Regions from separate parts of the Paraburkholderia phytofirmans OLGA172 genome, predicted to be linked through region 1. Evidence: predicted binding sites of a transcription regulator. Region 1 holds the regulator's gene; the other holds the start of a gene.

Region 1 (10,772 bases):
AGATTGCCGTCGCGGTGCGCTTCGGCCATGCGCTCGTAGCGCGTGCGCGCGAGGTCGCGCTGCTGTTGCAGCAGCGGCAGCGTGTCCTGCTGGAAGCGCGTCTTGATGAACAACTGCCGCGCCTGGGCGACGATCTGCCATTCCTGCCACAGCAGGCCGAGATCGGTCTTGGCCACCGTCGCGTCGGCGGATTGTTTGTTGGCGCTGCGCAGCACGATCGCCATCACGTCGATGCTCAAACCATAATTGAACGCGCGCGTGAAGCCTTCGGCGCCGGGATAGTCGCTCGCGACGCTCAGTTGCGGGTCGGGCAGCAGTCCGGCTGAATAAGCCTGCGCCCGGGCGATGCCGAGGTCGTCGCGAGCCAGCTTCAGGTCGGGATTGTTCGCCACCGCCAGCATGGCGACTTCGTCGATGTCGAATCCGTCGGACGGATCGAAACGATGCGCGGCCAGCTCGGGCAGCGGCATGGTCGACGGATCGATCTGGATGCGTTCGAGCGAACGGGCCGAGGTCGACGTATCCTGCGGCGCGAGTGGTTCGCGGTGATACCACGCGCATCCGCCGAGCAGCATCGCGCAAATTGGCACCAGCGCGCGCAACCGTGCTGCGGGGGCGGCCGCCGATCTGGCCGCAAGCGAGGCGGCCAGACCGACCGGTCGCCTCGCTGCTGAGCAAGCCGCTGAAATGGCCGCTGCGGCGGCGTTGAAAACGGGCAAATCCGGCTCCTGAAAAAAAGGTGAGGCAGCCGCGAGCGGACGTCGCAGAACAGGTGCCGATTCTGCTCATGGAGAGCTTAAGGAACGCTTAACCGGAATTTAAGCGTCCGATAAGCCTCCCTTCAGCGTCGCCTAAGCTTCTCTTAAGGAGGACATAAGGAAGCGTTAAGCTAACGGGCTGGACAATGCCGGCAAACTGGAGAGAGGAGAGACCATGCGTCTGCTACTCGTCGAAGACGACGACATGATTGCGGAGACGGTATTGGGCGCAATGCGCCGTTCGGGCTACGCGATCGACTGGGCCGAAGACGGCCGCGCGGCAGAGTTGTCGCTGGGTAACGGCGTCTACGACCTCGTGCTGCTCGATCTTGGCTTGCCGAAGAAGGACGGCATCGACGTGCTCAATGCCTACCGTAAGAGCGGCGGTGCCGCGCCGGTGATCATCCTGACTGCGCGCGATGCGGTCGACGATCGGATTCGCGGCCTCGATGCGGGCGCCGACGATTATCTGATCAAACCATTCGACCTCGACGAGCTGGCCGCGCGGGTGCGCGCGCTGTTGCGGCGGCGCACCGGCCAGAAGCAACCCATCTATGCGCACGGCGAACTCACACTCGATCCCGCGGCACACGAAGTCACCAAAAGCGGCGCAGTGCTGCCGCTCGTGCCGCGCGAGTTCGCCTTGCTGCAGGCGCTGATCGAAGAACCCACGCGCGTGTTCACCAAGGCCGAGCTGGAAGAGAAGTTATACGGCTGGGGCGAAGAGGTGGGCAGCAACACCATCGAAGTGCACGTGCACAGTTTGCGGCGCAAGATCGGCGCGGAGCAGGTGGTGACCGTGCGCGGCGTGGGCTACCGTCTGAAGAGGTGCTGATGACGTCGATTCGCCGCTGGCTGCTGGGCTGGCTGATTTTCGGGCTGGCCGCGGCTTCGGGCGTGGCGGGCTTCGGCATCTTTCACACCGCGCGCGAAGAAGCGAGTGAACTGTTCGACTACGAGCTGCGCACGGTGGCGCTGTCCTTGCCATCGAACCTGGCCGGTGCGAGCGACGGCGAGCATCGCAATCCCGACCTGGGCGATCTGGCCGACGATCGGGTCGTGATCGAGATCTGGGACCGGTCTGGCGAGCTCATTTATCACTCGATGCAGGCGCCGGTATTCTCGCGTTTGCCTGCGGGCTTCAGCACGGTCAAGCGCGGCGAGAATCATTGGCGCGCGTTCGGGTTGGAACAGCGCGACCGTTATATCCAGGTTGCGCAGCCGATCTCCGTACGCGAAGACCTTGCGCTGCAACTGGCGCTGCATACGTTGTGGCCGCTCGGTGTGCTGGTGCCGGTGACGATCGTGCTGGTGCTGTTGGTGGTGGCAAAGGGGCTGGCGCCGATCGGCGGGCTGACGCGCGCGCTGACGACCCGGTCGCTCGATTCGCTGGAGCCGCTGCGTCTTGACGGCACCGTGCCGGTCGAAATCAAGCCGCTGGTGGGAGCGCTCAATGATCTGCTGCAACGCCTGAACGTTGCTTCGCAGGCGCAGCGCACGTTTATCGCCGATGCCGCGCATGAGCTGCGCTCGCCGCTTGCCGCGCTGAAGCTGCAACTGCAGGCGGCTTCCCGCGACGGCTCGTTAAAGGGCGAAGGGCAAACGCTGGAGCGCGTCGAGGGGCGGGTCAACCGGATCATTCACCTGGTGCAGCAGTTGTTGACGTTGGCGCGTGAGGATGCACATCCGGTGACGTCGATGGTGTCGGTGAGTTTGCGCCGCATCGGCGAGCAGGCGGTGGGGGATTTTTCGCTGCTCGCGGAGACCAAGGAGATCGATCTCGGGCTCGAGTGTGAAGACGCCCGTGCGGACTACGATGCTTATACGGTACTGGCTGAGCCGCATGGGATGAGTGTGTTGCTGGGGAATCTGATCAACAACGCGATCCGGCATACGCCGCGGGGCGGGCGTGTAGATCTGATTCTGAAGCGCTCTGGCGAGCGGGTGGGGTTTGACGTGGTGGATAGCGGGTCCGGGATACCGGAGGCTGAAATCGAGCGGGTTTTCGATCGGTTTTATCGCGGGGAGGAAGCCCAGGGCGAGGGCAGCGGGCTTGGGCTGGCGATTGTGGCGCGGATCGCCGCGCGGCATCAGCTTGGGCTTTCCTTGCGGAATAATGTTGGGCGGAGTGGTTTGTGTGTTTCGGTTTTTGGCCTGACGGCGTTGGGCTTTCCTTGAGCCCCAGCCCCTATTCATCGACTTGCTGGCCGCCCACATCACCTCGCCGAGCACAATGTCGCCAAATGGCGCGCCTGCGGATCGAATCCAACACGTACCTGTTTAGGGCGCACTTAGCGTTTTCCATCCCTTGCAACCTGAATTGCGGCGCACCATGATTCATTCAGACCGCACTTCTCGCGGAATGGGAGAAAAATCATGGCGAGCTACCAAAAAATCCTGTTGTGCTACGACGGCTCGCGCGAAGGCCGCAAAGCGTTACGTTGCGGCGCCGACCTCGCGTTGGATCTGAAGGCGGAAACGCACTTATTGTCAGTGGTCGACATGCGCTCGACCATTGCGCAAAGTGCGGGCCTGCTGACCGATGTGGCCTGTGGCAGCTTCGAAAAAACGGCCCGCGACATCCTGCAGGAAGGGGTGGACTGGCTCACCGAACGCGGCGTGACCGCGCAAGGGCATTTTGCGTTTGGCCATCCGATCGATGAGATCGCCAACCTGGCGAACGAATTGCATGTCGACCTCGTGGTGGTCGGCCATCGTTGCCGCACCGGTCTGGCACGATGGTGGATGGGTGCGGGGAATACCCCGCTGCTGGATCGGGTCTCGTGCAGCATTCTGGTGGCGTGCTCGTCCGCGCAGGAGCAGCAGCAAGCGGCGGCTTGACGCACAGCGGTGGTGGGGCGCGCACTGGGCTGAAAGGGCCACGTGGGCCGAGCGGTCGTTCGATCAGGGCGACCGCGTCGGTCAAACTATGATTCGCTCAAGTCGATAGCGCCTGCCAGACGATCACTCGTTCAGATTGACCGCGGCCAGCTTCCATGTGAACAAGCCTTCGCGCCGCAAGATCGCCGAGTAACGCGCGTCACCGGCGCCATGCTGATAGGTAACGACGAATTCGTTCAGGCTGCGATAGCCCGCAGTGGTTTGCGGTGGTTGCGGTGGCGTCGCGTTGTTCTCGTTATTAGCTGTGCCGTTGGCCGTATTGCCGGCAACAGGGGGCGCGGGTTCCGGTGCGGGCGCCGCTGAGACCGGCGGAACAGGCGGCCGTTCGCCCGGGTTGCCGCGCGGCGGCATGCCGTTCAGCAATGCCGCAACGCCGTCGGGAGTCGCATAAGCGTCGACCAGCGGACCAATCAATGCCGCGCCGATCATTGCGCCAATCGTGGCGAACGGATTGCCGCTGCCATGCGCGTCGAGCCGACGTGTTAACAAACCGGTGACCTGCTGCTTCAGGCTCTCGCGCAATGCGGGAAAGTCGACGTATTCATTGACGGTTTGCACATCACGCGCATCCGCCGCGCGTTTAAGGTTATTCAGCGCCATGTAGGGCGACGCGTAACCGAACCCCAACAAGGCAATCACCACAATTGCAATCAAAGCGACAATCAGCGGCCGGATGCCGCTGCGTCTCGTGCGAGTTGAAACTGCCATCGGGTGGGATTCTCCATCAGGTGTGATCTAACGTGGACCGCGGCCACGCGAAAACGATCCCAGACGATGCCATATCCGAGAGGCCGCGGGCGGCCGAAAGACCTTAGGCCGCGCTTCGCACGCCGCATGCCGCTGGCCGCTCGCCGCACAGCCGCACAGCCGCAGTGGAATGCAGTGCACGGGCAGTGCAGCCGCAGTGCCGCTTATGATTCGAACACCGCGCCGTGCACATTGGCCTCGTCGGCGATGCAACGATCGATCATGCGGCACACGGCGTCTACCGTGCCGACCATGATCAGCCGTGACGGCCCGTGATAGACGCGCACCGGCGCGCGACGCGCAGGTTCAGCCGTATTCAGCCCCGAATTCAACGACACGCGAGCAAAAGCCGGCAGCGAGGAGGGCAAGCCCGATACGCCGGCCGGCGTGTCGAACAGCGATGGAGTACTCGCCGAGGACGCCTCGATCAGTGAGCAGGGCACCAGTTTGCGCAGATGGCGCAAACGACCGAACTGGCGAAAAGGCAGCAGGCGGGCAAGGCGTTCCATGAGTCTCTCCAGGCGATTCAACGTTAGGGCAGCTTTGGGGTGGAGCACGAGCGGGGGTTAGAACTCACCCGGGCGGATCAGCCCGACGGCGATACCCTCGAGCGCGAACTCCGCACTGCCGGTTTCAACGAAGATGTTGTCGTAGTCGGGGTTCTCGGCGATCAGCTCGATACCGTTCGGCCGGCGCTTCAAGCGCTTGACCGTCACCTCGTCGCCCAAGCGCGCGATGATGATCTGGCCGTCTTTGGCTTCGCTTTTCTTCTGCACCGCGAGCAGGTCGCCGTCGAAGATGCCCGCGTCGCGCATGGACAGCCCACGTACCTTCAGCAGATAGTCCGGCTTGCTCGAGAACAGCGCCGGGTCGCACGCGTAGTGCTGCGAGATATGTTCCTGCGCAAGGATCGGGCTACCCGCTGCAACGCGGCCGATCAGCGGCAGCGACAGTTGCATGATGCTGGCGTGCGGCAGCGTGAACTGGTACGGCGAATCTTCCGGCCCCGCCAGCAGACGAATGCCGCGCGATGCGCCGGCCGCGAGTTCGATCACGCCCTTGCGAGCCAGCGCCCGCAAATGTTCTTCTGCCGAGTTGGCCGAACTGAACCCCAGCTCGGCGGCGATCTCCGCGCGGGTGGGCGGAAAGCCGGTGCGTTCGATGGCCCGGCGGATCAGATCGAAAACCTGCTGCTGTCGTGCGGTGAGTTTGGTCATGGCGCTACTGTATGTATGAACAGGTGACTGTATTTTTATACAGTATTCCGCGCAATTCAAGCTTTACTTTAAGTTCGCGGCCCGGGGTGGCGTTCCAGCGTCGGAAATGGATGTCTTAATACCCATTTTCGTGCTGCAACGCCTTATCTGGCCGTCATTACCACTTTTGCGTATTAAAAAATGAAGAAACATTATTATTAATGATGAAAGCGCTTCGATAGACTGCCCTTCGAGTTGGCGCTCATGTGCACGTGACCGCGACGCAAAACAACACCACGCTGTTTCAGCGGACCACAACGCGGAGAAAGTTGGCATGAACCATCAAGGCACGGGGCTGGCAGGCAGGACCAGACAACTCATCGCGGCGCTCGCATTGGGCGCAGCCGGCACGATCGCCGCGCTCGGCGTCACGACACAGGGGCATGCAGCCGAGACGACGCTGCTGAACGTCTCGTACGACCCGACACGCGAGCTGTACCAGGACGTCAATCAGGCATTCGGCAAGGAATGGAAGGCCAAAACGGGCGAGACGGTCACCTTCAGGCAGTCGCACGGCGGCTCGGGTGCGCAAGCACGCTCGGTGCTGGACGGTTTGCAGGCGGACGTCGTGACGCTGGCTCTTGCCTACGACATCGACGCGCTGGCCAACAAGGGTTTGCTCGACAAAGGCTGGCAAAAGCGTTTGCCGGACAACGCCTCGCCGTACACGTCGACGATCGTGTTTCTGGTGCGCAAGGGCAACCCGAAGCACCTCAAGGATTGGGACGATCTGATCAAGCCGGGTGTGTCGATCGTCACGCCGAATCCGAAGACATCGGGTGGCGCGCGCTGGAACTACCTGGCCGCATGGGCCTATGCCGAACATCAGCCGGGCGGCAACGATCAGAAGGCCAGGGAATTCGTCGGCAAGCTCTATAAGAATGCCGGCGTGCTGGATTCGGGCGCGCGCGGCGCGACCACCAGCTTCGTGCAACGCGGAATCGGCGACGTGCTGATCGCGTGGGAAAACGAAGCGTTCCTGTCGCTGAAGGAATTCGGTCCGGACAAGTTTGAAATCGTCGTGCCGTCGGTGAGCATTCTGGCCGAGCCGCCGGTTGCGGTGGTGGACAAGGTCGTCGACAAGCACGGCACGCGCAAGCTGGCCGAAGCGTATCTGAACTTCCTGTACAGCGAGCAAGGTCAGGAAATCGCAGCGAAGAACTTCTACCGCCCGCGTTCGAACAAGGTGCCGGCCGAGCTGACCTCGAAGTTTCCGAAGCTGAAGCTGTACACGGTGGACGATTCGTTCGGCGGCTGGGCGAACGCGCAGAAGACGCACTTTGCCGACGGCGGCGTGTTCGATTCGATTTACTCGCCGCAGTAACGGCCACACAGCGCGGCACACGGCGGGACGAGATACGCAGTAAGACGTCGCAGTTAGACGTTGAAGTTAGACATGTGAGTCACACCTCGCCATTAAGCGCGCCCGCCCGGCGCGCTTGTGGCCAGCCAGGCGGCCGAAAAAAGAGCCACCGGCATCAACCCTGAAAGAGTACTGAGCATGACGACGCTGACCTTCCGAAAACCGAGTGCCTTGCCCGGTTTCGGCCTGACACTCGGCATCACGGTCGCTTATTTGAGCCTCGTGGTGCTGATTCCGCTTGCGGCGACCTTTCTCAAGACCGCGACGCTCGACTGGGCTCAGTTCGTGCGCGCGGTCACGTCGCCGCGCGTGCTCGCGTCGTATCGCCTGACGTTTTTCTCGGCCCTCGGCGGCGCGCTGATCAACGCCGTGTTCGGTTTTCTGGTCGCGTGGGTGCTGGTGCGTTATACGTTCCCGTTCAAGCGCATCGTCGATGCGGTGGTCGATCTGCCGTTTGCTCTGCCGACGTCCGTGGCCGGTATTTCGCTTGCGGCGGTGTATGCGGGCAACGGCTGGATCGGGCAGTTTCTCGAACCGCTCGGCATCAAGATCGCCTTCACGCCAGCCGGTGTGCTGATCGCGCTGACCTTCATCGGCTTGCCGTTTGTCGTGCGGACCGTGCAGCCGGTGCTCGAAGAGTTCGAGCGCGAGCAGGAAGAAGCGGCCGCCTGCCTTGGCGCGTCGCGCTGGCTGACGTTTCGCCGCGTGGTGCTGCCGGCCGTATTCCCAGCCTTGCTGACAGGCTTCGCGCTGGCCTTCGCGCGGGCGCTCGGCGAGTACGGCTCGGTGATTTTCATCGCCGGTAACGTGCCGATGAAATCGGAAATCACGTCGCTGCTGATCATCACCAAGCTCGAACAATACGATTACGCCGGCGCCACCGCCATCGCGGTCGTGATGCTGGTGGTGTCGTTCCTGATGCTGTTGCTGATCAATACGCTGCAGTGGTATCTGCAGCGCCGGACGGGCCGTGGCGGCGCAGGCCCGGCGCCTGCCGTTGCCAGCGTGGCGGCGATCGGTGTCGGCGGAGGTGTGCAATGAGCCGCAACTCCCTGAATGGTGTGGATGCCGCTGCTGTTGCCCTGGCGCCGCGCGCGCCGCTCAATGTCGCGCGCCGGCCCGATCCGGTCACCGAGCCGCCCGTCGTGCGCTGGATTCTGACCGGCGTCGCGTTGCTGTTTCTCGCGCTGTTCCTGGTCGTGCCGCTCGTCGCCGTGTTCTATCAGGCCTTGAACAAGGGGATCGGCTTCTATCTGGAATCGCTTGCCGACCCGGATGCGTTGTCGGCCATCAAACTTACCGTGATTACAGCTGCCATCGCGGTGCCGCTGAATCTCGTATTCGGCCTCGCCGCGTCATGGTGTATCGCCAAGTTCGACTTCCGCGGCAAGGCATTGCTGACCACGTTGATCGATCTGCCGTTCTCGGTCTCGCCGGTGATTTCCGGCTTGATCTACGTGCTGATGTTCGGCGCGCAAGGCTGGTTCGGCCCGTGGCTGCAAGACCATAACGTGCAGATCATCTTCGCGGTGCCGGGTATCGTGCTGGCGACGATCTTCGTCACGTTCCCATTCGTCGCGCGCGAACTGATTCCGCTGATGCAGGCGCAAGGCAACGACGAAGAAGAAGCCGCGCACGTGCTCGGCGCTTCGGGCTGGCAGACCTTTCGGCGCGTCACGCTGCCGAACGTCAAATGGGGCCTGCTGTACGGCGTGATTCTCTGCAACGCGCGGGCGATGGGCGAGTTCGGCGCGGTGTCGGTGGTGTCCGGCCACATTCGCGGCCAGACCGACACGATGCCGCTGCACGTCGAAATTCTCTATAACGAATACAACTTCTCGGCGGCGTTTGCCGTGGCGTCGGTGCTGGCCTTATTGGCACTCGTGACGCTCGGTCTGAAGTTGCTTGCCGAGCGCCATATGTCGGCGGAACTGTCTGCCGCGCGCGATGTGCCGGCGTATGCGGGGCCTGTCACGCCGGCGTCCGCTTTACAGCCCGCTCCACAGTCCGCTTCACAGTCAGTCAATACAACGCATGTGTCGAAGAGTGCAGTCAAGCACCCGCTCAAGCAAGGAGAGCTGTAATGGGTATCACCGTTCGTAACCTGCAAAAGCGCTTCGGCGATTTCGTCGCGCTCGATAACGTTTCGCTCGACTTTCCGCCGGGTGAACTGGTTGCGCTGCTCGGGCCGTCGGGTTGTGGCAAGACCACCTTGCTGCGTGTGATCGCCGGCCTCGAATACGCGGACGGCGGCCAGGTCGTGCTGCAAGGCCAGGACGTCGCGACGGTCGGCGCGCGTGAGCGCGAAGTCGGTTTTGTGTTCCAGCATTACGCACTGTTCCGTCACATGACGGTGTTTGAGAACGTCGCGTTCGGCCTGCGCGTGAAGCCTCGTAAAGAGCGGCCTTCGGAAGCGGTGATTCGCGAGAAGGTGCATGAACTGCTGAAGCTCGTGCAACTCGACTGGCTCGCGCAACGGTATCCGTCGGAATTGTCGGGTGGCCAGCGGCAGCGGATTGCTTTGGCACGCGCACTGGCTGTCGAACCGAAGGTCCTGCTGCTCGACGAACCGTTCGGCGCGCTGGATGCGAAAGTGCGCAAGGAATTGCGCAGCTGGCTGCGTCGGTTGCATGACGATCTGCATATCTCGACGATCTTCGTCACGCACGATCAGGAAGAAGCACTCGAAGTGGCCGACCGGATCGTCGTGTTGAATCGCGGGCATGTGGAGCAGGTGGGCAGTCCACAGGACGTGTACGACCATCCGCAAACTTCGTTCGTCTATGAGTTCCTCGGCGCGGCGAACCGTCTGCATGGCAACGTGAATGCGAGTGGCTTCGTGGTCGACGGCGCGGCGCTGCCGGTCGCGATCAAGGCCGATTTCAGCGGGCCGGCGTTCGCGTATGTGCGGCCGCACGATTTGCAGTTGTACCCGCAAGCGTCTGGCCACCGCGAAGGCATTGTGGTCGACGTGCGGCGCGTAGTGACGCTCGGCGGCTCGGTGCGTGTGGAACTGGCGGGCCGTGAAGGGAGTGTGCTCGAGGCGGAACTCGACCGCGAATCGTGGCGCGATCTGCAACTGGCGATCGGCGATGGCGTGACGGCCGTGCCGCGCGCGTTGCGCGTATTTCCGGCGCAATGAGCGACACCAAAACCGACACCCAAAGCAGCGTAACAACACTCGGCGTTTCAATCAAACTCTAATAACTCAACTCTGGATCAACCGGAGACATACAGATGAACTTTCAGCAATTGCGCTTTGTGCGCGAGGCCGTGCGTCAGAACATGAATCTGACTGAGGTGGCGAACGTGTTGTACACGTCGCAGTCGGGCGTATCGAAACAGATCAAGGACCTGGAGGACGAACTCGGCGTCGATATTTTCATCCGGCGCGGCAAGCGTCTGACGGGTCTCACCGAGCCGGGCAAGGCGGTGCATCAGCTAATCGAGCGGATGTTGCTGGATGCGGAGAATCTGCGCCGCGTCGCACGCCAGTACGCCGATCAGGACAGCGGCCACCTCGTCGTGGCGACGACTCACACGCAGGCGCGTTACGCGCTGCCGAAGGTAATTCGTCAATTCACCGAGGTGTTCCCGAAGGTGCATCTGGCGCTGCGCCAGGGCAGCCCGCAACAGATCGCTCAGATGATCATCAACGGCGAAGCGGACATCGGCATTTCGACCGAGGCGCTCGACCGCTTTCCTGATATCGTCACCTTCCCGTGCTATTCGTGGCATCACGTCGTG
Region 2 (10,772 bases), 1.7 Mb from region 1:
GTGATACAGATTGCGAGATCCAGGTCGGCTTCGACCGCTTCCCAGATCGCAGCAGCAGCGCCTGCCGGCGGAACGTAAATCACCGACACGGTCGCGCCCGTTTCAGCCTTGGCTTCAGCGACGCTAGCGTAGATAGGAATGCCTTCGAAGTCTTCGCCGGCGCGCTTCGGGTTCACGCCCGCAACGAACGCTTCGCGGCCGTTTGCGTATTCACGGCAAGCACGCGTGTGGAACTGACCGGTCTTGCCGGTGATGCCCTGCGTGATGACCTTGGTGTCTTTGTTAATCAGAATCGACATGTATTGACCTCTGTTCGTTTGGCGTCGCGCGATGGCGCCGCGAGAGGCGGGATGTTCTCCGCCCGCGTCGCTCACGCGCCGCCATTCGTAATCCTGGTTAATCCTGGTAGAAGCAGTCTGGTAAAAACAGCCAGGCAAAAGCGGCCTGGCTACAGCCGCCTCATAAACGCCCAGCTCGGCTTACGCCTTGCCCGAGGCAGCCGCGACAACCTTCTGAGCCGCTTCTTCCATGCTGTCTGCCGCAATGATCGGCAGGCCGGATTCAGCGAGCATCTTCTTGCCCAGGTCTTCGTTCGTGCCCTTCATGCGGACCACGAGCGGCACCTTCAGCGACACGGCCTTCGACGCCGCGATCACGCCTTCCGCGATCACGTCGCAGCGCATGATGCCGCCGAAAATGTTGACCAGAATCGCGGTCAGGTTCGGGTTCTTCAGCATGATCTTGAACGCTTCCGTGACCTTCTCGGTCGTGGCGCCACCGCCCACGTCCAGGAAGTTCGCCGGTTCGCCGCCGAACAGCTTGATGGTGTCCATCGTTGCCATTGCGAGGCCAGCGCCGTTCACGAGGCAGCCGATGTTGCCGTCGAGCGAGATGTAAGCGAGGTCGAACTTCGACGCTTCGACTTCAGCCGGATCTTCTTCGTCCAGATCGCGATACGCGACGATTTCCGGGTGACGGAACAGTGCGTTCGAATCGAAGTTGAACTTGGCGTCCAACGCGATGACCTTGCCGTCGCCGGTCAGGATCAGCGGGTTGATTTCGGCCAGCGATGCGTCGGTTTCCCAGAATGCCTTGTACAGGCCTTGCAGGATCGCGCGTGCTTGCGGCAGCGAAGCGGCGGGCACGCCGATCTTCGTGGCGAGCTCGTCGGCTTCGGCGTCTTTCAGACCGGTCGACGGATCGACGGCGATCTTGTGGATCAGCTCAGGCGTCTTTTCCGCGACTTCTTCGACGTCCATGCCGCCTTCGCTCGATGCCATCACGACGATCTTCTGCGAAACGCGATCGATCACCAGGCCGACATACAGTTCCTTCTTGATGTCAGCGCCTTCTTCGATCAGCAGACGATTCACCTTCTGGCCTTCCGGACCGGTCTGGTGCGTGACGAGCTGCATGCCGAGGATCTGTTGCGAATACTCGCGAACCTGATCCAGCGACTTGGCGACCTTCACGCCGCCGCCCTTGCCACGGCCACCCGCGTGGATCTGAGCCTTCACGACCCATACCGGGCCGCCAAGCTCTTCCGCGGCCTTGACCGCATCATCCACCGAGAAGACCGGCTTGCCGCGCGGTACCGCGACGCCGAATTTCCGCAGGATTTCCTTACCCTGGTACTCGTGAATCTTCATGCGTGATTCCCTTCAGTCTGAGAGTTGGATTGAACATCGTTTCCGCTGCCGTCGTTCATGCCGGACGCGTTGCCGCCCTCACCTGTCTGGCGGACTGCCCCGTCGCCTGACGATGCCGCGCGATCCGCTGTATACGGAGCGCGGCCATACCAGCGCGGATAAAACTGTTGCACCGCCTCGCCGTCGAAACGCAGCGCGTGGCAGCGTCCCAACTGGAATGGCGGTTTGTTGTTGGAATGCTCGTCTGTGCTGTCTGCACTTGTGGCCTGCTCGGTCCCTGACTTTGCCGTCGCGCCCGGCGTGTCTTCATTGGTGTTCCACACGTCGCCGGCGAACGCCTGGATTGCAGCGGTCGGCAAAAGCGCGCACAACTCGGTGAGATGCGTGCAGCCAGCCGTGCCGGCCAGCAAACGGGCAGCATCGCGACGGAAGTTGCGGAACAGATTGAGCCCGATGAGGGCACGGTAGGCGGGATTGCTGGCTTGGCACAACCCTGGATAGGGCACCCAGTCGGACGACGCTTCGGCGTCGACGACGTTGAGCTTGCGATCGATGGTGATGCGAAGCCAGAGTTCATGGATCGGCTGACCATTGGGCCGGACGCCCGACGCAAGCACCACATCGCGCGGTTTTTCGTCGGTCAAGCACGCTTCCACATCCCACAGGCCATCGGCTCGCTCATAGGCTTCCGCTCTGATTGCGCGACGGTGGCGCAACTGACGGGACACTGGCGGGGAGAGCGGCATGCGGAAAGGGAAGGCCGGTTTGGAAAACCCCCGAATTTTAGCATACTGGGTATTTGAGACAGGTGGGAATGCGCAGGGCCGCCCGGCGGGCGGTTCAGCGCGGACGGCCTTATCTCAAAGTGCGGCTGGCGGCGGGGTTCTGCCGCGGCCTCGCAGCGACTCGCCGCTTCATTCCTCGTCGAACCCTTTGAGAATTTTGCCGATCGTGGCGCCCGAGAAACCGCGCGATGCCAGAAAGCGCGCCTGCCTGGCCCGCTCGGCGGGCGTTTCGGGCAGTTGGCTGAATTTCTTCCGCCAGACGGCTTGGGCTCGCGCGAGTTCGGTTTCGCGCAGTTGCGCACTGGCTTCTTCGACCAGCGTTTGGTCCACCGCGTGCTGCTTCAATTCGCCGACAATCCGGCTCGCGCCCAACCGCGACGAGCGCCGATGGACCAGGCTTTCAGCAAAACGCGAATCGGACAGCCAGTTTTCGGCCTCCAGCGAATCGAGCAAGGTGTCGAGCGAATCGGTTTCTTCGACGAACGGCTTCAGCTTGCGCGCCAGTTCGGAGCGGCTGTATTCACGCCGCGACAAATAGCCGAGCGCACGTCCTTTGAGCGAACGGGCCGGGCGTTGGGATTTTTTTGCATCGTCCTGCCCCGGCTTCGCCTCGCCAGGTGTGCGGCGCGAGCGGGTGTAAGTGGTTTCGGATGGATCCGCTGCAGCTTCTGCAGAAGAATCAGACTGCGGCTGACGACCTTCGGCGCGATCGTGCGCATCGAACGACTCGAAAGGATCGGCGTCGTCGTCACGCGGGCCGTCCGCGTTGCGTCCTGCGTTGGCAGCGCTGGACAGCGGCCGGCCCTTGCGTATCACGTGCTGGTTACTCTTCTTCGCCCGCGACTTCGGCGCTTACGCCCGTCGCCGCTTCTGCCATGGCATTCACGCCCAGCGATTCACGAATGCGGTTTTCGATCTCACGGGCGATGTCCGGATTTTCGCGCAGGAATTCACGCGCGTTGTCCTTACCCTGACCGATCCGTTCGCCGTTGTAGCTATACCAGGCGCCGGCCTTGTCGACGATCTTCGCTTGCACGCCGAGGTCGATGACTTCACCCTGACGCGAAATGCCTTCGCCGTACAGGATGTCGAAAATCGCTTCCCGGAACGGTGGCGACACCTTGTTCTTCACGACCTTCACGCGCGTTTCGTTGCCGATCACTTCGTCGTTCTTCTTGATCGAACCGATCCGGCGAATGTCCAGACGCACCGACGCGTAGAACTTCAGCGCGTTACCACCCGTGGTGGTTTCCGGGTTGCCGAACATCACGCCGATCTTCATACGGATCTGGTTGATGAAGATCACGAGGCAGTTCGTGCGCTTGATCGTGCCGGTGAGCTTGCGCAGCGCTTGCGACATCAGACGCGCTTGCAGACCCGGCAGCGAGTCGCCCATTTCGCCTTCGATTTCAGCCTTCGGCACGAGTGCCGCGACCGAGTCGATCACGATCATGTCGATCGAGCCCGAGCGCACCAGTGCGTCGGCGATTTCGAGCGCCTGTTCGCCGGTGTCCGGCTGCGAAACCAGCAGGTCGTTCACGTTCACGCCGAGCTTGCCCGCGTACTGGATATCCAGCGCGTGTTCCGCGTCGATAAACGCTGCCGTGCCGCCGATCTTCTGCATTTCGGCGATGACTTGCAGCGTCAGCGTGGTTTTACCGGACGATTCCGGGCCATAAATTTCGACCACACGGCCACGCGGCAAACCGCCGACGCCCAGCGCGATGTCGAGGCCGAGCGATCCGGTTGAGACCACCTGGATGTCTTCGACTACCTCACCTGCGCCGAGCCGCATGACCGACCCTTTGCCGAACTGCTTTTCGATCTGCGCAAGCGCGGCAGCGAGTGCCTTGCTCTTTTCAGCAGTCAGTCCAGCCGAGCCTTTCTTGCTTTCTTCCATGAATCGTCCTTTGCTATGATGAACGGCGTCTGAGGCAGATGTGCGGCCCGCCTTTTCAAGATTCTTGAAGGACAGCACACGAAACCCAGACACTGTATAAAAAAACAGTAGTTTTGGCAAGCGCGATTCTCATGCGAACGCGCATTTTTACCGTCGCGCTGCCCAACTACCCACAATAATTTTCGGAGACCGCTGTGCGCCGGGGACACCCCACGGCGCCGGCAACGCCAGGTTGGCGCACCATGCGAATTCTGATTGCCGAAGACGACAGCATACTCGCGGACGGTCTGGTTCGATCACTCCGCCAATCGGCCTATGCCGTCGATCACGTGAAGAACGGCGTCGAGGCCGACACCGCCCTGTCGATGCAAACTTTCGACTTGCTGATCCTCGATCTGGGCCTGCCGCGCATGTCCGGGCTCGAGGTGCTGCGCCGCCTGCGCGCCCGCAATTCGAACGTGCCGGTGCTGATCCTCACCGCCGCGGACAGCGTCGACGAACGCGTCAAAGGCCTCGACCTGGGCGCCGACGACTACATGGCCAAACCCTTCGCACTGAACGAGCTCGAGGCGCGCGTGCGCGCGCTGACCCGGCGCGGCGCGGGCGGTGGCCCGACGGTGGTGCGGCACGGTTCGCTGTCGTTCGATCAGGTCGGCCGGATCGCCTATGTCAACGAGCAGGTGATCGACCTGTCGGCGCGCGAACTCGGTCTGCTCGAAGTGCTGCTGCAACGGATCGGGCGGCTGGTATCGAAGGAACAGCTCGTCGACCATCTGTGCGAATGGGGCGAGGAAGTCAGCAATAACGCGATCGAAGTCTACGTGCACCGGCTGCGCAAGAAGATCGAGCCGAGCGGCGTGCGCATCATCACCGTGCGGGGCCTCGGGTACTGCCTCGAGAAAGCCGCCCTACCCTCGAACACGAACGTGAGCGCCAACGCGCCCGCGCCGCATGCTCCGGCCGAGCCAGAACCGCCGGCATCGCCCTCGTCGGCCGCGATGCCGGCGAGCCATCACTACAAATAGAGGACGCCCATGTCCGCACGCGCAGACCGCGCTACGGCGCACGCGGCGGACCTCGACGAGGCGCGCGACGAGCGCTACGCCAATCCGTTCGCCCCGCCCGACGAGACCGAAGCCGCCGCCGAAGCACGCCCGCGCTCGCTGTTCGGCGAGATTCTCGACTGGATGCTGGCGCCGCTGCTGCTGCTTTGGCCGATGAGCCTTGCGGTCACCTACCTGGTCGCCAAGTCGATCGCCAACGGCCCGTTCGACCGTGCGCTCGAAACCGACGCCTACGTGCTCGCCCGCCAGATCCACCCGATCAACGGCGTGGCGGAGCTGTCGCTACCCGACTCCACCCGCGACTTTCTGCGCGCCGACAACGTCGACAGCGTGTTCTATCAGGTGCTCGGCACGCGCGGCGAACTGGTGGGCGGCGAGCGCGACATGCCGCTGCCGCACGAGGAAGACCGGCCGCCGCCCGGCCTCGTCGAATTCCGCGACGACGTGCTGCGCGGCAACGATATCCGCGTCGCCTATACGACCGTCGAGTTTCCGCAGACGCGCGGCGCTCAACCCGTGCTGGTGCAGGTCGCCGAGACGCTCGACAAACGCAGCCAGCTTGCCAACGACATCATCAAAGGCGTGATCCTGCCGCAGTTCGTGATCCTGCCGCTGGCGATCCTGCTGGTGTGGTTCGGCCTGTCGCGCGGACTCGCGCCTCTGCACGCCCTGCAGGCGCATATTCGCGCGCGCCGCCCGGACGATCTGTCGCCGCTCGAAGCCCGCCGCGCGCCGCCGGAAATCGAGCCGCTGGTGACGTCGTTCAACGATCTGCTGACACGCCTCGAACAGAACATGGAGTTGCAGAAGCGCTTTATCGCCGACGCCGCGCATCAGATGAAAACGCCGCTTGCCGGTCTGCGCACCCAGGCCGAGCTTGCGCTGCGCCAGGACGCCTCCGCGGAAGTTCACCGCTCGCTCGAACAGATCGCCACGAGTTCGGAGCATGCGGCGCGTCTCGTCACCCAGTTGCTGGCGCTGGCGCGCGCGGAAAACCGCATGTCGGGCCAGATTTTCACGCCGGTCGAGGTGACCGAGGTGGCCCGCAACGCCGTGCGCGACTGGGTTCAGGCCGCGCTCGCCAAGCAGATGGACCTCGGCTACGAAGCGCCCGAAGAACCCGTCGAAGTCGACGGCAACCCGGTCATGTTGCGGGAAATGTTGTCGAATCTGATCGACAACGCGATCCGCTACACGCCGGCTGGCGGGCGGATCACCGTACGGGTGCGGCACGACGCGACGGCGCGGCGCGTGCATCTGGAAGTGGAAGACACCGGACTCGGCATTCCGGTGGCCGAGCGCTCGCGGGTGGTCGAGCGTTTTTACCGGATTCTCGGCCGCGAAGGCGACGGCAGCGGCCTTGGGCTCGCGATCGTCCGCGAGATCGCGACGATGCACGGCGGAGAAATGACGATCGACGATAACGTCTATCAAACCTCGCCGCGGCTGGCCGGAACGCTTGTGCGTGTCAGCTTGCAGGTACTCGAACGGGCACGGGACTTACCCTAAGGGCGCAACGGCCCGCACATGGCGCTGCCGCCATATTGAGATAATTTTGGCAAATCTTATAAGAATTTAGCGGTACGTTACCGTTTTTTGATTGAATTTTCCCCTACACGCCCGAAGCTGCCATTTCACCCCGTCACGTCAGTACGCCGTAAGTTTCCACTCCAATAATCGGTTGCACGGGAACGCCTTTGCCGGCGAACCGCGTGCACATATCAATATTGGAGACGACATATGGCTACCGTTGGCGGGCAAATCTCGCACGTGCCGATGACGCGCGATGAGAAGCGGGTAATCTTCGCATCGTCGCTGGGTACGGTTTTCGAGTGGTACGACTTCTATCTGGCCGGCTCACTTGCGATTTTCATCAGCAAGAGCTTCTTCTCCGGCGTCAATCCGACTGCCGCGTTCATCTTCACGCTCCTCAGCTTCGCCGCGGGATTCGCGGTGCGGCCATTCGGCGCGATCGTATTCGGACGCCTCGGCGATATGGTCGGGCGCAAATACACGTTCCTCATCACGATCGTGATTATGGGCCTGTCGACCTTCCTGGTCGGCTTCCTGCCCGGCTACGCGTCGATCGGCATGGCGTCGCCGGTGATCTTCATCGCGATGCGCTTGCTGCAGGGCCTCGCACTCGGCGGCGAATACGGCGGCGCGGCAACCTATGTCGCGGAACATGCGCCTCAGGGACGCCGCGGGTTCTACACCGCGTGGATCCAGACGACTGCCACGCTCGGCCTGTTCCTGTCGCTGCTGGTGATTCTCGGCGTGCGCACGGCCATGGGCGAAGACGCGTTCGGCGCGTGGGGCTGGCGTATCCCGTTCATCGCGTCGATCATCCTGCTCGGCGTGTCGGTGTGGATCCGCCTGCAACTGCATGAATCGCCGGTGTTCGAGCGCATCAAGGCAGAAGGCAAGACGTCGAAGGCGCCGCTGTCGGAAGCATTCGGTCAGTGGAAAAACCTGAAGGTCGTGATTCTCGCGCTGATCGGCGTGACCGCCGGCCAGGCCGTGGTTTGGTACACCGGCCAGTTCTACACGCTGTTCTTCCTGACGCAGACGCTGAAGGTCGATGGCGCGACGTCCAACATCCTGATCGCGATCGCGCTCCTGATCGGCACGCCGTTCTTCCTGTTCTTCGGCTCGCTGTCGGACCGCATTGGCCGCAAGCCGATCATCATGGCCGGCCTGCTGATTGCTGCCTGCACGTACTTCCCGCTGTTCAAGGCGCTGGCTCACTATACGAACCCGGCGCTGGAAGCGGCTACGGCGAAGTCTCCGATCGTCGTGATCGCAAACCCGGACGAGTGCTCGTTCCAGTTCAACCCGGTCGGCACGGCGAAGTTCACGAGTTCCTGCGACATCGCCAAGAGCGCGCTCTCGAAAGCCGGCTTGAACTACGAGAACGTCGCGGCGCCGGCGGGCACGCTGGCGGAGATCAAGGTCGGCGATACGGTGATCAACACGTATGACGGCAAGGCCGCCGACGCCAAGGACCAGGGCAAGGCGTTCGACAAGACCCTGGCGACCACGCTGAAGACCGCCGGCTATCCGCCGAAGGCCGATCCATCGCAGATCAACTGGCCGATGAGCGTGGTGATCCTGACGATCATGATGATCTACGTGACGATGGTCTACGGGCCGATTGCGGCGATGCTGGTGGAGATGTTCCCGACTCGCATCCGCTATACCTCGATGTCGCTGCCGTATCACATCGGCAATGGCTGGTTCGGCGGCTTCCTGCCGGCGACCGCCTTCGCGATCGTGGCGGCCAAGGGCAACATCTACTCGGGGCTGTGGTATCCGATTGTGATCGCGCTCGTCACGCTCGTGATCGGCGTGCTGTTCGTCAGGGAAACCAAGGACTCGGATATTTACGCGAAGGACTGAAACGCCTGGCGGACGGGGCAACTTGAAAAAATTGCGCGCCGGGGGTTGACAGCCTCCGGCCCTATCCGCATAATCTCGCTTCTTTCGGCGAATTAGCTCAGTTGGTTAGAGCGACGGAATCATAATCCGCAGGTCCGGGGTTCGAGTCCCTGATTCGCCACCAGTGTTATCAAAGGGTTACAGGTCATTGGCTTGTAACCCTTTGTCCGTTTACGGGTTTGTCTATCCGGTATGCAACCCGATACCCGGGCGCGATCCATTTCCCTCAACGCCGCGGGCCAGACAGTACACACCCCGTACCGTTCTGCGGTGCTACGTGCAACGCCTCGCGCCTGAGTTTGCCGCTCGGCGTGCTCTGCAGGTCCCGCACGACCTCGATTCGGTCCGGACGCAGGGCGCCCGGTTTGAGTTCACGCTGGATGCGCCGGATCATATCGTCGACGATATGCGCCGCGCAGTACTCCGGAACGTCCAGCACGATAAATGCGCGTAGCCGCACCAGCCCTTCGGGCGTCTCGACCGGCAGCGCCGCGGCCTTCACCACGCGTGGATCGGCGAGCAGGAACTCTTCCAGATCTTGTGGTGACACCCAATGCCCCGCAACCTTCGTTCGCTCAGAGCGACGTGACAGGAAGCGCCAGCCGTCGCCAGCGCGCGCAAACAGATCGCCGGGGTCGAAAGTGGGGCCTTGCGGCTGGTAAGCTGCGCTCTCCCCGGGTCGGAAACACCCTAGCATCAGCGCGTCACCGGTGACGCGCAACACCGATGCATCGTCGAGCGCGCCTGCGCTCCCGTATGCGCCGGTGTCGGGGTCTCCCCCTGCCGCAGTCCATTCATAGCCAAATGCCGCGACCTCGCGCAGACCGGACGCAACACCAGCGACTTCAGACAGATAGGGTAGAAAAGTTTCCGTCGTGCCGATTGAATCGAGCATCGGTGCGCGCGAGAACGCCTCCCAACGCTCACGCACTACAGCCGGCAGCCGTTCACCCGCAGCAAGACACAAGCGCAGCGAGTCGAGCCTGAACGGCCGCTTCGCGCGCGCCATCAACAGGTGATACAGCGTCGGCACCGCGAGGAACACACTGACTCGCTCCGCTTCGATGGCCGCGAGAAATTCGTCGTGGCTTTGCCAGCCGGGCAGCAGTACGGACGTGGCGCCGATCGACAGCGCCGGATGGATGCCTTGCAGCCCAAACGAAAAGTACGGCCCGCTCGTCCCCAACACGATATCGTCATCTCTCAACCGCCACATGGGTCCTGTCACGTGCCGTTCAAATGAAGCCACCGCGTGATGGGAATGCACGCAGATCTTCGGGCGTCCCGTCGATCCAGACGATGCAAGGCAGAATGCGGCACGCAAGTCCGGCCCGGTATCGGTGTCAGCCCCCGGCTCGCGCCGGATGGCCATGCACGCGGCGGCGACCTCGCGGCGCTCAAGTCCAGCCTCGTCGACCGGCCGCAAATCGAGGCCGTGCCGTACCCGCGCGGTGCGGTCGCGAAAAACGCGTGCGGGATCGAAATCGCTGAAGAGGAGGTCGTATGCATCGTCGCCGAGGTCCGGATGGACAAGAAACGGCAAGTGTCCCGCGCGCATCGCCGCAAGCCAGATGCAGAGCGTTTCGAGCGTCGAGCTTCCGACGATGGCAATGCGCTGCTGCGCACGGCATCCGCCCAACTCCACGTCGAGCTCACCCGCGAGCCGAATGGTAGCGGCGGCCAATTGCGCATAGCTGAGGCTGCGCCGGCCCTCGCTGGAACACTCAATTAGCGCGGTACGCTCGCCGCGTCCCGCCCGCACATGCCGGTCGACCAGCGACTCGACGCAACCTGCCCGCTGCAGCAGCGGTAATACCATGACAGTCTCCTTATTCGTGTCGAAATACGCTACCTTCATCGACGCTGGCTAGCGCGGCTCGTTACGTCGTTATGACGCAGGCCGGGTCCTTAACCGGCTTGCACAGCCCGTGCGGTT

What was found. Region 1 encodes LexA, which represses DNA repair genes until DNA is damaged. Its sites were predicted from a motif close to ACTGTATNNNNATACAGT; they were not measured.
Region 2: the regulator LexA is predicted to act here: its motif matches at 4,426-4,443, upstream of recA (recombinase RecA).

The regions. Positions count from the first base shown of each region.
Region 1 covers NZ_CP014578.1:2,167,642-2,178,413, forward strand. The annotation lists gene AYM40_RS09270 (TolC family protein) at 1-719, opposite strand, end outside; gene AYM40_RS09275 (response regulator) at 934-1,593, shown strand; gene AYM40_RS09280 (ATP-binding protein) at 1,593-2,936, shown strand; gene AYM40_RS09285 (universal stress protein) at 3,135-3,599, shown strand; gene AYM40_RS09290 (DUF2939 domain-containing protein) at 3,723-4,367, opposite strand; gene AYM40_RS09295 (hypothetical protein) at 4,571-4,915, opposite strand; gene lexA (transcriptional repressor LexA) at 4,973-5,623, opposite strand; gene AYM40_RS09305 (sulfate ABC transporter substrate-binding protein) at 5,937-6,986, shown strand; gene cysT (sulfate ABC transporter permease subunit CysT) at 7,164-8,066, shown strand; gene cysW (sulfate ABC transporter permease subunit CysW) at 8,063-9,109, shown strand; gene AYM40_RS09320 (sulfate/molybdate ABC transporter ATP-binding protein) at 9,109-10,167, shown strand; gene AYM40_RS09325 (CysB family HTH-type transcriptional regulator) at 10,263-10,772, shown strand, end outside.
Region 2 covers NZ_CP014578.1:3,917,523-3,928,294, forward strand. The annotation lists gene sucD (succinate--CoA ligase subunit alpha) at 1-299, opposite strand, end outside; gene sucC (ADP-forming succinate--CoA ligase subunit beta) at 480-1,649, opposite strand; gene AYM40_RS17190 (DUF2889 domain-containing protein) at 1,646-2,395, opposite strand; gene recX (recombination regulator RecX) at 2,564-3,250, opposite strand; gene recA (recombinase RecA) at 3,258-4,334, opposite strand; gene AYM40_RS17205 (response regulator transcription factor) at 4,577-5,359, shown strand; gene AYM40_RS17210 (sensor histidine kinase) at 5,369-6,907, shown strand; gene AYM40_RS17215 (MFS transporter) at 7,139-8,797, shown strand; tRNA gene AYM40_RS17220 (tRNA-Met) at 8,884-8,960, shown strand; gene AYM40_RS17225 (AMP-binding protein) at 9,063-10,655, opposite strand; gene AYM40_RS17230 (class I fructose-bisphosphate aldolase) at 10,717-10,772, opposite strand, start outside.